One region of the Cupriavidus sp. R6-3 genome, then DNA from elsewhere that is predicted to be linked to it. Evidence: riboswitches for the same ligand, from Rfam matches in the RefSeq annotation. Region 1 holds a riboswitch; the other holds the start of a gene.
What was found. A riboswitch is a leader RNA that binds a small molecule or an ion and turns the genes downstream of it on or off. The one in region 1 is predicted to bind glycine.

Region 1 (7,350 bases):
GTCAGCGTGTCGAAGAAGGTCGCATTGCTGCGCGCGTAGCCCAGCGCCTGCAGGCCGCCGGCCAGCGTCGCGGTCAGGCGATGCACGCGTTGCGCGATGCGCTTCAGGCCTTGCGGACCGTGGTAGACCGCGTACATCGACGCCATCACCGCCAGCAGCACCTGCGCGGTACAGATGTTCGAGGTCGCCTTTTCGCGGCGGATATGCTGCTCGCGCGTCTGCAGCGCGAGCCGGTAGGCCGGGTTGCCCTGCGCGTCGACGGTGACGCCCACCAGGCGGCCCGGCATCGAGCGCTTGTAGGCGTCCTTCACAGCCATATAGCCGGCGTGCGGGCCGCCGAAGCCGAGCGGCACGCCGAAGCGCTGCGAATTGCCGACGGCCACGTCGGCGCCCCATTCGCCGGGCGCGGTGAGCAGCGTCAGCGCCAGCAGGTCCGCCGCGGCGACCACCAGGCCGCCGGCCGCGTGGACCGCATCGGCGATCGCGCGGTAGTCCGCCACGTCGCCGTTGACGCCCGGGTATTGCAGCAGCACGCCGAAGGCATGCGCCTGCGCCGCGTCGGCGGCGGGACCGACCTTGACCTCGATGCCGAGCGGCAGCGCGCGCGTGCGGACCACTTCGATCGTCTGCGGCAGCACGTCGTCGGCCACATAGAAGGTATTCGACGCGTGCTTGTTCACGCGCTGCAGCAGCGTCATCGCCTCGGCCGCGGCCGTGCCTTCGTCGAGCATCGACGCATTGGCGATATCGAGGCCGGTCAGGTCGGTGACCATCTGCTGGAAGTTCAACATCGCTTCCAGGCGGCCCTGCGAGATCTCCGGCTGGTACGGCGTGTACGCGGTGTACCAGGCCGGGTTCTCGAAGATATTGCGCAGGATCACGCCCGGCGTCAGCGTGTTGTAGTAGCCCTGGCCGATGAAGCTCTTGAACACCTTGTTCTTGCCGGCGATGCCGCGCAGCTTGGCCAGCGCGGCTTCCTCGGTCAGCGGCTCGGTGAATTCGCCCAGCGGCATGCCGTCGCGGCGGCGGATCGCGGCCGGGATGATGGCATCCATCAGCGCGGCGCGGCTGTCGTAGCCCAGCACCTTCAGCATGTGCTGCTGTTCGGCGGCGTCGGGACCGATATGGCGGTGGGAGAAGGCGTCGCGAGCTTCGAGTTCAGCCAGCGAAGGGCGAGCGGATTGAGCGGCGTTCATGGGCAGGGGAGCGTTCATGGCAAGTGACTCGGAGAGGCGGGCCGGGACATGGTGGTCAGCCATGGCCCCCGGCGCCGCGGGCGGGGCGCCGGGCTCAGGCGCCGACGCTGGCCTTGTAGGCGTCGGCCGTCATCAGGCCGTTGACGTCGTCGCTGTTGGCGGGCTTGATCTTGAACAGCCAGGCGTCGAAGGCGTTGGCGTTGACGCTCTCGGGCGCGTCCTTGACAGCGTCGTTGACGGCGACCACCTCGCCGGCCACCGGCGCGTAGATGTCCGACGCGGCCTTGACCGATTCGACCACGGCCAGCGCGTCGCCGGCGCCGACCGTCTTGCCGACCTCGGGCAGTTCCAGGAAGACGATGTCGCCGAGCGCATCCTGCGCGTGATCGGTGATGCCGATCGTCAGCGTGCCGTCGGTTTCGACGCGCACCCATTCGTGCGACTCGGTGTACTTCAGGTCAGCGGGGAAATTCATCGAGATTCTCCAATTTCAGATTCTTGTGTCGCGCCGCCGCGTGCCATCGGGATGAAGGGGGCCGCGGGGCGCAGCGTGACCGGGTGGACGATGTCCGATGCGAGCTGTCAGCTCACGAGTGCCTTGCCATTGCGCACAAACGGCAGTTTAACCACAGTCGCAGTCAGTTTGCGGTCGCGGATCAGCACCTGGACTTCGCTGCCGAGCGCCACATCCTTGGGCAGGCGCGCGAAGGCGATCGATTGGGACAGCGTCGGGCTGAAGGTGCCCGACGTGATCTCGCCCTCGCCGGCGGCGGTCAGCACGGTCTGGTGCGCGCGCAGCACGCCGCCCTTGTCCCGCAGGATCAGGCCGGCGAACTGCTGGCGCTGGCCGTTGGCCACCAGCGCGGCCTTGCCGACGAAATCGCGCTCGCTCTGCAGGTCGACCGTCCAGGCCAAGCCCGCGTCGAGCGGCGAGGTGTGGATGTCCATGTCCTGGCCGTACAGATTCATGCCGGCTTCGAGGCGCAGCGTGTCGCGTGCGCCGAGGCCGGCGGGGCGCACGCCGGCGGCATGCAGCTTTTCCCAGACCGCGGCGACGTTGTCGGCCGGCACCACCAGCTCGAAACCGTCCTCGCCGGTGTAGCCGGTGCGGGCCACCATGATTTCGCCGATCGCGGGGTCCTCGACCACCATCGCGTTGAAGGGCTTGAGCGATTCGCTGGGCTGGGTCGACGGGAATGCGCTCCAGACCTTGGCACGCGCATTCGGGCCCTGCACGGCGACGATCGCCAGCGGGGTCGCGCCATCGAGAGCGTTATCGGTACGGCGCGGGGTGATCGTCACGCCGGCGCCGGTGGCGGCGTTGCGCTGGCGGATCCAGTCGATATCGCCGGTCGCGGTGCTGGCGTTGACCACCAGGCGGAAGCGGTCCTCGGCGAAGAAGTAGACGATCAGGTCGTCGATCACGCCGCCGTTCGGGTCGAGCATGCAGGAATACAGCGCCTTGCCCGGGGTTTGCAGCTTGTCGACGTTGTTGGCGAGCAGTCCGCGCAGGAAGGCGCGGGTATTGGGGCCGGCGAGGTCGACGACGCACATGTGCGAGACGTCGAACATGCCCGCATCGCTGCGCACCGCGTGGTGTTCCTCGATCTGCGAGCCGTAGTTGACCGGCATGTCCCATCCGCCGAAATCGACCATGCGGGCGCCGAGGGCGCGGTGGATGGCGTTGAGGGGCGTGGCCTGGAGCGTCATGAATTCCTCGGAGCGTGGCATCGTTCGGTCCGGCGCGCGCGGCGCGCCAAACAAAAAAAGGGTCATCCGTCGCGCGGCTCGGTGCGAACCGTCGCGACGGATGACCCCCTCTGTCCTCGATACCTGAGAGATTACGGCCCGGCTTGCCGTCCTCGTCGGACTGACTGGCCACGCCGTGCGCCCCTTCGGTGGACACGCTCATCATCCAGCTGATGAATGACGGGTGTCGCTCTCCAGAGTTCGGCATACATCGTGTGCATGCTGCATGCCGATCCGCCCGGTCCATGGTGCCTGAGAGTTTTCGGGTGATTCCCCTTCGGCGGCGCGAATGACGATACAGTCGCGCGCTCTCCCGGACGGATGGCGCGACTCTAACCGCAGCCTTGGCGGCTGTCAACGCGAGAGCGGCGCGTCGCAGGAGTCGGTTCCGGAGCCTCGGCCGGACCCGCCCCCGTGTTAACATCGCCGGCTTCGACCCATTCGCGACGCGTCCACAACGCGTCGCGCCTGCGGCCCGCGTCCCTTGCGATGCGGTCCGACCTCCGGCTGTACCCGACCTCCGATCCCCGACCGATGACCCACGGACTGAACGCCGCCCAATCCGAAGCCGTCCGCTATCTGGACGGCCCCTGCCTGGTGCTCGCCGGCGCGGGCTCGGGCAAGACCCGGGTGATCACGCAGAAGATCGCGCATCTGATCGAGGACAAGGGCTTCGAGCCCCGCCATATCGCCGCGGTGACCTTCACCAACAAGGCCGCCAAGGAGATGCAGGAGCGGATCGCCAAGCTGATGGAGGGCAAGACCCGCGACGGCAAGCGCATTCCGCTGCGCCAGCTGACCGTCTGTACCTTCCACTCGCTCGGCGTGCAGATCCTGCGCGCCGAGGCGGAGCACCTGGGCCTGAAGCCGCAGTTCTCGATCATGGACGCCGACGACTGCTTCGGCCTGATCCAGGAACAGCTGGCGACCACCGACAAGAAGCTGATCCGCAGCGTGCAGAGCACGATCTCGCTGTGGAAAAACGGCATGGTCGATCCGGAAACCGCGATCGCCGAGGCAACCGATGCCGACCAGCACCAGGCCGCGCTGATCTACCGCAACTACGTCGCCACGCTGGCGGCCTACCAGGCGGTCGACTTCGACGACCTGATCCGTCTGCCGGCCGAGCTGTTCGCCCGCGACGAAACCGTGCGGCTCAAGTGGCAGAACCGGCTGCGCTATTTCCTGGTCGACGAATACCAGGACACCAACGCCTGCCAGTACCAGCTGCTGAAGCTGCTGGCCGGCGGCTCGCATCTGCGCGCGCCCGCCTTCACCGCGGTCGGCGACGACGACCAGGCGATCTACGGCTGGCGCGGCGCCACGCTGGACAATTTGCGCCTGCTGCAGACCGACTTTCCGAACCTGAAGGTCATCAAGCTGGAGCAGAACTATCGCTCCACGGTGCGCATCCTGCAGGCGGCCAACGCGGTGATCGCCAACAATCCCAAGCTGTTCGACAAGACGCTGTGGAGCGAGCACGGCATGGGCGATCCGATCTCCGTGACGCAGATGAACGACGAGGAGCACGAGGCCGAGTCGGTGGTGTTCAAGCTGTCGGCCCACAAGTTCGAGCGGCGCGCGCAGTTCCGCGACTACGCGATCCTTTATCGCGGCAACCACCAGGCGCGGCTGTTCGAACAGATCTTGCGCCGCGAGCGCATCCCATATGTGCTGTCCGGCGGGCAGAGCTTCTTCGACAAGGCCGAGATCAAGGACATCTGCGCCTACCTGCGGCTGATCGCCAATCCGGACGACGATCCCGCCTTCATCCGCGCGGTAACTACGCCGCGGCGCGGCGTCGGCAATACCACGCTGGAGGTGCTGGGGACCTTCGCCGGCCAGGCCAAGGTCTCGCTGTTCGAGGCGGCGATGATGGGCGGCATCGAAGGCAAGCTGCAGCCGCGCCAGCTCGAGCCGCTGCGCACCTTCTGCGAGGCGATGGTGCGGCTGGCGGACCGCGCCGCGCGCGACCCGGCCACCGAGGTGCTCGACGACCTGATGGAAGGCATCCACTACGAAGCCTATCTGTACGACACATTCGACGAGCGCCAGGCCCAGGCCAAATGGACCAATACGCTCGAGTTCCTCGACTGGCTCAAGCGCAAGGGCACCAAGCCGGAGGCCGCCGATGGCGAGGCGACCGGCTTCGACACCGCCGATGGATTTGGCGACGAGGGCAAGAACCTGCTGGAGCTGACGCAGACCGTCGCGCTGATGAGCATGCTCGAAGGCCGCGAGGAAGATCCCGACGCGGTTCGGCTGTCGACGCTGCACGCGTCCAAGGGCCTCGAGTATCCGCATGTGTTCCTGGTCGGCGTGGAGGAGGGCATCCTGCCGCATTGCCGCGAGGACGAGGACCTGAGCGACGAGAAGATCGAGGAAGAGCGCCGCCTGATGTATGTCGGCATCACGCGCGCGCAGCGCAGCCTGCATATCAGCTGGTGCAAGAAGCGCAAGCGCGCGCGCGACACCTACTCGTGCCAGCCGTCGCGCTTCATCGGCGAGATGAAGCTCGAGGAGGCCCCGGCACCGAAGGACGAGACGCCGGCGATGAGCCCGAAGGACCGGCTGGCGGGCCTGAAGGCGCTGCTCGGCACCAAGGCCGCCACCGGCTGAAGCGGCTGAGGGGGCTGAGGGGGCTGAGGGGGCTGAGGGGCTGAGGCGCAGCGCCGGGTACGCCCGTCCCTTCGTATCGGCGTCGATACAAGGCAGCCAGGGCCTGCAACATCCGGCTGCTACGGTGGCGGATCGCCGATCGGACTTTGAGGGCGCAGGCGCGTGGCGCCGAAGCGCCGAGAGAACAGCCGAATCGCCGGCCCTTGATGTCGATCAAGTCCTGCGCACGCTGGTCTGGCTAGCATCGAAGCGGATTCCTCAGAAGGCCGCCGATGGCAACGACCGTTCCGCATTTCGCTTCCGAAGCCGTTCCCGAAGTCCCTGCCGAAGCCGCTTCCCCAGCCGCTCAGCATGCCGCCATCCGCCGCGGCGATCTCGCCGATTTCCGCGCGCTTGCGGAACGCATCGACGTGAACGGACCGCGCTACACCTCGTATCCGACCGCCGACCGCTTCGATGCGGGGTTCGGCGACGAGGGGTATCTGTCCGCGCTGGACGACTGCCGGGCAGGGGGCGCCGCCGCGCCGCTGTCGCTCTATCTGCATATCCCCTTCTGCGAGAACATCTGCTACTACTGCGGCTGCAACAAGATCATCACGCGCGACCACGGCCGCAGCGCGCGCTACGTTCGCTACCTGGCGCGCGAGATGGCGCTGGTGGCGGCCCGGTTGGACGAGCGCCGGGCCGTCGTGCAATCGCACTGGGGCGGCGGTACGCCGACCTTCCTCGACCCCGGGGAAATGCGGCAGGTCATGGCGGCGCTGCATCGGCACTTCGATCTGCGGCCGGACGGCGAGCACTCGATCGAGATCGATCCGCGCCGCGTCGACGACGAACGGATGGCGCTGCTCGCCGAGCTCGGCTTCAACCGCGTCAGCCTAGGCGTGCAGGACTTCGACCCCGAGGTCCAGGCCGCGATCCATCGCGTGCAGCCGGTGGAGGACACGCGCCGCGTGGTCGCCGCTTCCCGACGGCTCGGCTTCCTGTCGATCAGCATGGACCTGATCTACGGCCTGCCGCACCAGACGGCGGCCCGCTTCGGCGCCACCATCGAGCGGGTGCTGGAGATGCGGCCCGACCGCCTGTCGCTGTACAGCTACGCGCATCTGCCGCATGTCTTCAAGCCGCAGCGTCGGATCGACGAGGCCGCGATGCCGTCGGCCGGCGAAAAGCTGGACATCCTGGTCTCGGCCATCGAGCGGCTGACCGCGGCCGGCTATGTCCATATCGGCATGGATCACTTCGCGCTGCCCGACGACGCGCTCGCCCGCGCCCAGCGTGAGGGACGGCTGCAGCGCAACTTCCAGGGCTATGCGACCCATGCCGGCCATGACCAGCTCGGCTTTGGCATCTCGGCGATCGGCGCGGTCGCCGGCCGCTACGTGCAGAACGCCCGCACGCTGGACGCGTACTACGGCGCGCTCGATGCCGGCAGGCTGCCGGTGCTGCGCGGCCATGTCTGCGACGCCGACGACCGGGTGCGCAAGGACATCATCGGTGCGCTGATGTGCGATGGCGAACTGGATACCGCAGAGGTCGCGTGCCGGCACGGCATCGACTTCGACGCCGAGTTTGCCGCCGAGCGGGCGGAACTTACGTCGCTGGCCGCGCAGGGGCTGGTACGGCTGTCCGACGCGCGGATCGAGGTGACGCCGCTGGGCCGCCTGCTGGTGCGGCGCGTGGCGATGGTGTTCGATCGCTATCTGCGGGACGACCGGGTGATCGCGGGGCGGCCGGGTTCGGACTCCTTGTCGAATCCGCTTTCGGGTTCCAATACCGATCCCGT
Region 2 (7,350 bases), on a different contig from region 1:
TAGCCCGAACACGTAGCCCGAATGCACGCGTTGCCACCACGGCCCGAATTTCGCCCGATGTTTTCCGCCCTGCGATGACTACCTACCCACGCCTGCTCGCCGATGTCGGCGGCACCAATGTCCGCTTCGCCCTGCAGACCGCGCCCGATGCGATCGGACCGGTCACGGCACTGAAGGTCGCCGACTATCCGTCGCTGGAAGCGGCAATGCGGCAATACCTGTCGCAGCTGTCCGGCCCGCAGCCGCGCCACGCGGCGATCGGCCTCGCCAATCCGGTCACCGGCGATCGCGTCAAGCTGACCAACCACGCCTGGGCCTTCTCGATCGAGGCGGTGCGCCAGGCGCTGGGCCTGGAGACACTGCTGGCGCTGAATGATTTCACCGCGCTGGCGCTGGCCCTGCCGTACCTGCAGCCCGGCGAGCTGGCGCCCGTGCGTGCCGGCACACCGGCGGCCGACACGCCGCTGGCCCTGATCGGCCCCGGCACCGGGCTCGGCGTATCGGGGCTGATCCCCGGCCGCCACGGCGCCGGGCCCGTGGCCTTGGCGGGGGAGGGCGGGCATGTCGAGCTGATGCCGGCCACCGACGACGAGTGGATCGCCTGGCATGCCGCGCATCGCGAGCACGGCCGCGTCTCGGCCGAACGGCTGCTGTCGGGCATGGGGCTGTCGCACACGCATGCCGCGCTGGCCGCAGAAACGGGTACGCCCGTGCGCATGCCGCTGACCGCGGCGGAGGTCACCGAGGGCGCCTTGCAGCGCGGCGATGCGCTGTGCCAGCGCGCGCTCGCGGTGTTCTGCGGCCTGCTCGGGTCGGTCGCGGCCGATGTGACGCTGATCCTCGGCGCGCGCGGCGGCGTCTATATCGGCGGCGGCATCGTGCCGCGCTTCGTCGAGGCGCTGGCGGCGTCGAGCTTCAACGCGCGCTTCGTCGACAAGGGACGCATGCGCGCTTTCCTCGAGCCGGTGCCGGTGCAGGTCATCACCGCGCGCTTTCCCGCGCTGCCGGGGCTGGCGCACGCGCTGGCCGAAGCGGTCGACCGGCGATGAGCCGCTGCGCACGCCCGGCGGGGCGGACGAACGGAGCGAAGCGATGCGTGTGCTGCTGATCGAAGACGACACGATGATCGGCGATTCCGTGCGGCTGGCGCTGCGTCAGGAAGGCTTCGCGGTGGACTGGGTACGCGACGGCGAGGCCGGACTGTCGGCCGCCACGCAACCGCCTGGCGTCGCCGCCGGCGGCGCGGCCGAGGGGCAGCACGATCTGGTGCTGCTCGATCTCGGCCTGCCGCGCCGATCCGGTCTTGATGTGTTGTCCGGCATGCGGGCGCGCGGCGTCGCCACGCCGGTGCTGATCCTGACCGCGCGCGATGCGGTCGCCGATCGCGTCGCCGGATTGAACGCCGGGGCCGACGACTATCTGGTCAAGCCCTTCGACCTGCAGGAGCTGGTGGCGCGCATCCACGCGCTGGCGCGGCGCGCGCAGGGCCGCGCCGAGCCGTTGGTCCGCTACGGCGCCATCGTGCTCAATCCGGCCACGCGCGAAGTCACGTTGTCGGGCGAGCCGGTCCATCTGTCGGCGCGCGAATACGCGTTGCTGGCGGCGCTGCTGGCGCGTCCGGGCAAGGTCTGGTCGGTGCCGCAGCTGCAGGAGAAGCTGTACGGCTGGGACGACGAGGTGGGCAGCAACACGGTCGAGGTCTATATCCACGCGCTGCGCAAGAAGCTCGGCCAGGGTTTGATCCGCAATATCCGCGGTGTCGGTTATGTCTGCCCGAAGCTCGATGAAGGCGTGCAGCAGGGGGACAACGGCGGCGAGAAGGACAGCGAGACGGGCAGCGAGACGGGCAGCAAGAAAGACGGCGGCAAGGACAATGAAGCCGCTGGAGGAGCGCGCTGATGCGATCGATCCAGCGGACCCTGCTGTGGTGGCTGGCGCTCGGCCTGCTGGCCGGCATCGCCGCCGCCACCGCGCTGATCTACGGCCAGGCCCGGCAGGAGGCCAACGCGCTGTTCGACTACCAGATGCGCCAGGTCGCGCTCGCGCTGCCGAGCCAGTTCAGCGGCCCGGCGATGCCATCGCTGCCGCCGCCGCTGCCACCCGGCACCGACAATCTGTTCCGTTCCGACGAGGACGTGGTCATCCATATCTGGGACGGCACCGGCCGCAGCCTCTATCTGTCGCATTCGCGGCCGTCGCTGCCGCCGCGCGCGGAGCTCGGCTTTTCCAATGTGCGCACCGACGACGGCGAGTTCCGCATCTACAGCGTGCAGCTCGGGCCGGCGGTGGTGCAGATCGCACAGCCGATGAGCGCGCGCCGCGAAGTGGCGGCGCGGATGGCGCTGCGCACCGTCGCACCGCTGCTGTTGCTGCTGCCGCTGCTGGGCTGGATGGTCTGGCTGGCGGTCGGCCGCGGGCTGCGGCCGGTGCGCGAGATCGCGCGGCAGGTGGGCAAGCGCGATGCCAATGCGCTGTCGCCGCTGGCGGTGGCGCAGATGCCGGCCGAGATCGCGCCGCTGACCGAGGCGCTCAACCTGCTGCTGGCGCGGCTGTCCGACGCGATCGACACGCAGCGCGCGTTCATCGCCGATGCCGCGCACGCGCTGCGCACGCCGCTGACCGCGCTGCAGCTGCAGGCGCAACTGGTCGAACGCGCCGACAGCGAGCCGGCGCGCCGCGAGGCGGTCGGCAATCTGCGCGACGGGCTCGAGCGGCTGACGCATCTGGTGACGCAGTTGCTGACGCTCGCGCGCCACGAGCCCGGCGCGGCCGTCGCTGGCCATCAGCCGGTCGCCTTGCGCGAGCTGGCCGCGACGGTGGTCGGCGAGATGACGCAGGCCGCCCTCGATCGGCATATCGACCTGGGGCTCGACACTACCGATGGCGATGGCGGTGCCGATAGTCGCCATGGTCGGGTTGGTCACGATGGCGACAAAGGTCACGATGGCCGCGATGGAGACTCGGCCGGGCTGACCGTGCAGGGCGACCCCGACGCGCTGCGCATCCTGCTGACCAATCTGATCGACAACGCCCTGCGCTATGTGCCGGCCGGCGGCAAGGTCGACGTGCGCGTGCAGCGCGCGGATGCGGGCCGCGTCGCGCTGATGGTCGCCGACAACGGTCCCGGCATCCCGCCCGAGCAGCGCGCCCGCGTGCTCGATCGCTTCTACCGCCTGCCCGATGCACCGAGCGGCGGCAGCGGCCTGGGCCTGGCCATCGTCGACGAGATCACCCAGGTGCATCGCGCCACGCTGTCGCTGGAAGATAACGAGCCGGGGCTGCGGGTGCGCGTGGTGTTTCCCGCAGCGGGCGACGCACGAGGCGAACGCCGCCACTAGTCCGCGGCATACGGCGGTGGTGGCGATTTTCTCCAATAGCGTACCCGTTTCTGCGTACGGCTTTCGCCAACCGTTTGCATCCTCTGCCCTGCTGTCCCACTGATTCAGGAGGCACTCATGCAGATCGATCTCACCGGCAAGACCGCCCTTGTCACCGCCTCGACCGCGGGCATCGGGCTGGCCATCGCCATCGGCCTCGCGCGCAGCGGCGCCACCGTCATCGTCAATGGCCGCAAGCAGGACACCGTCGAGGGCGCCATTGCCGACGTGGTGCGCGAGGTGCCGGGCGCCACGGTGCGCGGCGTCGCGGCCGACGTCGGCGGCGCCGAGGGCTGCGATGCAATCGTGGCCGCCGAGCCGGCGGTGGACATTCTGGTCAACAACGCCGGCATCTACGGTCCGCGCGACTTCTATGAACTGAGCGACGAGGACTGGACCCGGATCTTTGATGTCAACGTGATGTCGGGCGTGCGGCTGGCGCGGGCGTATACGGCGGCGATGGCGGCGAACGGCTGGGGCCGCGTGGTGTTCATCTCGTCGGAGTCCGCGCTGAACACGCCGGAGGACATGATCCATTACGGCTTCTCGAAGACCGCGCAACTGGCGGTATCGCGCGGCCTCGCCAAACGGCTCAGCGGCACCGGCGTGACCGTCAACGCGGTCTTGCCGGGGCCGACACTGTCGGACGGCCTGCGCGAGATGCTGCGGGAGGACGCGCAGAAGGCGGGGCTGTCGATCGAGGAGGCGGCCGCCGAGTTCGTCAAGGCGCATCGGCCCAGCTCGATCCTCCAGCGCGCGGCCACGGTGGAGGAGGTCGCGCACATGGTGGTCTACGTCTGTTCGCCGCAGGCATCGGCGACCACCGGTGCCGCGTTGCGGGTCGATGGTGGCGTGGTGGATACCATCGCCTGAGCCTGGCGATGGCGGGATGATGCGACGGTGCCATGGTGCGACGGCGTGACGGTGCGATGCCGTGCATCGCACCGTCATGCCGGACCTGGTTTCGCACCGCTGCCAGGCACGCAGAAACGGGTACGCTTTGCGCGCGGCGTCCATATTGATTGAGTTCGCGCGACGCAGAAACGGGTACGGCGCCGCTATCCATCGCCTGCCGGCACGCCGGTTTTACCGGCGGTTTCATCGCAATCAGCCGGCCCATCGACGCTCGCGAACGGGTACGCAGAAACGGGTACGGTTTGCGCGAGGGGCACGCAGAAACGGGTACGCTTTCGCCGGCATGCGGGGGCCCGGTGCGTGCGCGATGCATGCTCGACACGTGTTCCGATGCTTGTCCTGATGCATCTCCAAGGTGTGCCCGAGGCGTGCCCGGACGCATCCACGCCAACGATGAAACGAAAACACCGGCGCGCATGGCGATGCCATGCCGCGCCGGTGTCGTTGTTTCAGGCCCGTATCAGATCCGTATCAGATCCGTATCAGATCCGTATCAGATCCGTATAAGACCCCGGATCAAACCCCGGATCAAACCTCTGCCGGCTCCGACGCGGCGGCACGCGCCGCCACCACCGGCGCGAGCGGCCGCGCCATCCGTGGCGCCTCAGGCAGCGGACCGCAGAAGCCAAAGTCCACCTCCGGCACGCGGCCGCTGATCAGCTCGGCGATCGCGCGTCCCGAGCCGCAGCCGTGGGTCCAGCCCAGCGTGCCATGGCCCGTGTTCAGGTACAGCCCCTGCACCGCGCTCGCGCCGATATACGGCACGTTGCCCGGCGTCGCGGGTCGCAGGCCAGTCCAGTAGCGCGCCAGTTCGGGACGGCTGACACCGGGGAAGATCTCCAGCGTGCGCCGCACGATGGCCTCGCAGCGCACCGGGTTCAGCTCCATCGAATAGCCGTTGAGCTCCGCGGTGCCCGCGATGCGCAGCCGGTCGCCCAGACGCGAGAACACCAGCTTGTACTCGTCGTCGGTCAGGCTGACGCTTGGCGCGCGCTCCGGGTCGAGCACCGGCAGCGTGGCCGAATAACCCTTGGCCGGATAGATATCGAGCTTGACGCCGAGCGGCCGCGCCAGCATCGGGCTGAAGCTGCCGAGCGCGAGCACATAGGCGTCGGCCTGCTCGACGGTGTAGGCGCCGGTCTCGTCGGCGATCTCGACCCCGCGCATGCGACCGCCTTCGGCCAGCAGCCGCTGCACGCGCACGCCGTAGCGGAAGCGCACGCCGCGCGCCTCGCACAGCGCGGCCAGCCCGGTGGTGAAGCGGTGCACGTCGCCGGACTCGTCCTCGCTGGTGTAGGTGGCGCCCGCCAGCCGCGGCGCGATCGAGGCCAGCGCCGGTTCGAGCTTCACCACTTCGTCGGGACCGATCACGCGGCGCTCGCAGCCCAGCTCGCGCATGATGCGCGCCGGCTCGATGGCCGCGTCGAATTCCTTCTGGCTGGTATAGAAGTGCAGGATGCCGCGGGTCAGATGATCGTATTCGATGCCCGTCTCGGCGCGCAGCGCCTGCAGGCTGGCGCGGCTGTAGGTGCCGAGGTTGAGCAGCTGGATCATGTTGCGGGTGGAACGCCGGGCCGGACATTCGCGCAGGAACTTCAGCCCCCACGACCATTGCGCCGGGTCGGCGCGCAGGCGGAACAGCAGCGGTGCGTCCTCGCGTCCCAGCCAGCTGAGCAGCTTCAGCGGCGCCGAGGGGTTGGCCCAGGGCTCGGCATGGCTGACCGAGATCTGGCCGCCGTTGCCGAAGCTGGTTTCGCGTGCCGCGCCGGCATTGCGCTCGAGCACGACGACCTCATGGCCGGCCTTGGACAGATACCACGCCGAGGCCACGCCGATCACGCCGGCCCCCATCACGATGACTTTCATTTCAGGCTCCAGGATGCAAAAAGGGGCAGCCGGCCGGCATCGTCGATGCCAACCCGGCTGCCCCCACTGTCCTTTTGCCTGAGAGATTCACCGCGTCCGCCCCGGACCCGGTTTGCCCCTTCGGCGGCCGTCATCGCTGAACCATGATGGCGGCGCTCTCCAGTTCGTTGTCGTCTCCAGTCTTCGGTACCTGAGCGTTTCGGGGGTACGCCTTCGGCAGCGCTGCCGCCGCGCTGTCGCGCCGCAGGCTCGCTTTCTCCTGGATGGGCGGACAGTAACACGGCGCGGCGGCGGCCGCAACGCGAGTTACTGTGGCGCGGCGGGCGGCGTTCCCTTCCTGCGTGCCTTGTTGGCGTACATCGCCTGGTCGGCCTGCGCCAGCAGGTCGGCGATGCCGGTGTGCCGGGCGGGATCGAAGGCGACCGCGCCGGCGCTGAAATCCAGCGCATAGCCGCGCTGGCTCTGCGCGTTGTACGCGTCCACGACTTGCCGCAGCCGGGCCAGCATCGCGTCGCACTGGTCGGCCGAGGCGTCGACCAGCAGCACGACGAACTCGTCGCCGCCCAGCCGTCCGATCAGGTCGGACTCGCGGAAGGCCTGGCGCAGGTGGTCGGCGAAGGCGGCCAGCGCCAGATCGCCCTCGGCGTGCCCGAAGCGGTCGTTGATGGCCTTGAAGCCGTCCATGTCGAAGAACAGCAGTGTGACGGGCATTCCCTGGCGCTGGCAGACCGCCAGCGCATGCTGCGCCAGCGCCGAGAAGCCGCGGCGGTTCGACAGCATCGTCAGGTCGTCCATCGAGGCCAGTTGCGCCGACTCCAGTTCCTGCTCGGCCAGGCGACCCAGATCGTGCAGCAGCGCCTGATCGTCCTTGTCGAACTCGCGCGGCTCGGTGTCGATCAGGCACAGCGTGCCGACCTTGGCGCCGCCCCGTACCGCGAGCGGGCAGCCGGCATAGAAACGCACGCCGGGCGCGCCCGTGACCAGCGGGTTGTCGTGAAAGCGCTGGTCCTGCAGCGCATCGGGCACGATCAGCAGGTCGTCGCGCAAAATCGCATGGCCGCAGAACGATTGCTCGCGCGGCGTTTCGCGGGCGGCCAGGCCGAACGAGGACTTGAACCACTGGCGCCTGGCATCGACCAGGCTGACCAGCGCGATCGGCACGTCGAACAGCCGCCTGGCCAGGCGGGTCAGC

Region 2: linked by a shared signal. The riboswitch ahead of AC6EI8_RS08775 (D-amino acid dehydrogenase) and the one ahead of gcvT (glycine cleavage system aminomethyltransferase GcvT) in region 1 are both predicted to bind glycine.

Annotation. Positions count from the first base shown of each region.
Region 1 covers NZ_JCBAJO010000071.1:518-7,867, reverse strand. Annotated here, with positions in the region: gene gcvP (aminomethyl-transferring glycine dehydrogenase) at 1-1,214, opposite strand, end outside; gene gcvH (glycine cleavage system protein GcvH) at 1,291-1,671, opposite strand; gene gcvT (glycine cleavage system aminomethyltransferase GcvT) at 1,779-2,906, opposite strand; glycine riboswitch at 3,007-3,153, opposite strand; glycine riboswitch at 3,175-3,271, opposite strand; gene AC6EI8_RS13175 (UvrD-helicase domain-containing protein) at 3,480-5,564, shown strand; gene hemN (oxygen-independent coproporphyrinogen III oxidase) at 5,837-7,350, shown strand, end outside.
Region 2 covers NZ_JCBAJO010000033.1:24,334-31,683, forward strand. Annotated here, with positions in the region: gene glk (glucokinase) at 75-1,049, shown strand; gene AC6EI8_RS08760 (response regulator) at 1,093-1,899, shown strand; gene AC6EI8_RS08765 (ATP-binding protein) at 1,899-3,338, shown strand; gene AC6EI8_RS08770 (SDR family NAD(P)-dependent oxidoreductase) at 3,456-4,250, shown strand; gene AC6EI8_RS08775 (D-amino acid dehydrogenase) at 4,821-6,158, opposite strand; glycine riboswitch at 6,215-6,331, opposite strand; gene AC6EI8_RS08780 (GGDEF domain-containing protein) at 6,465-7,350, opposite strand, start outside.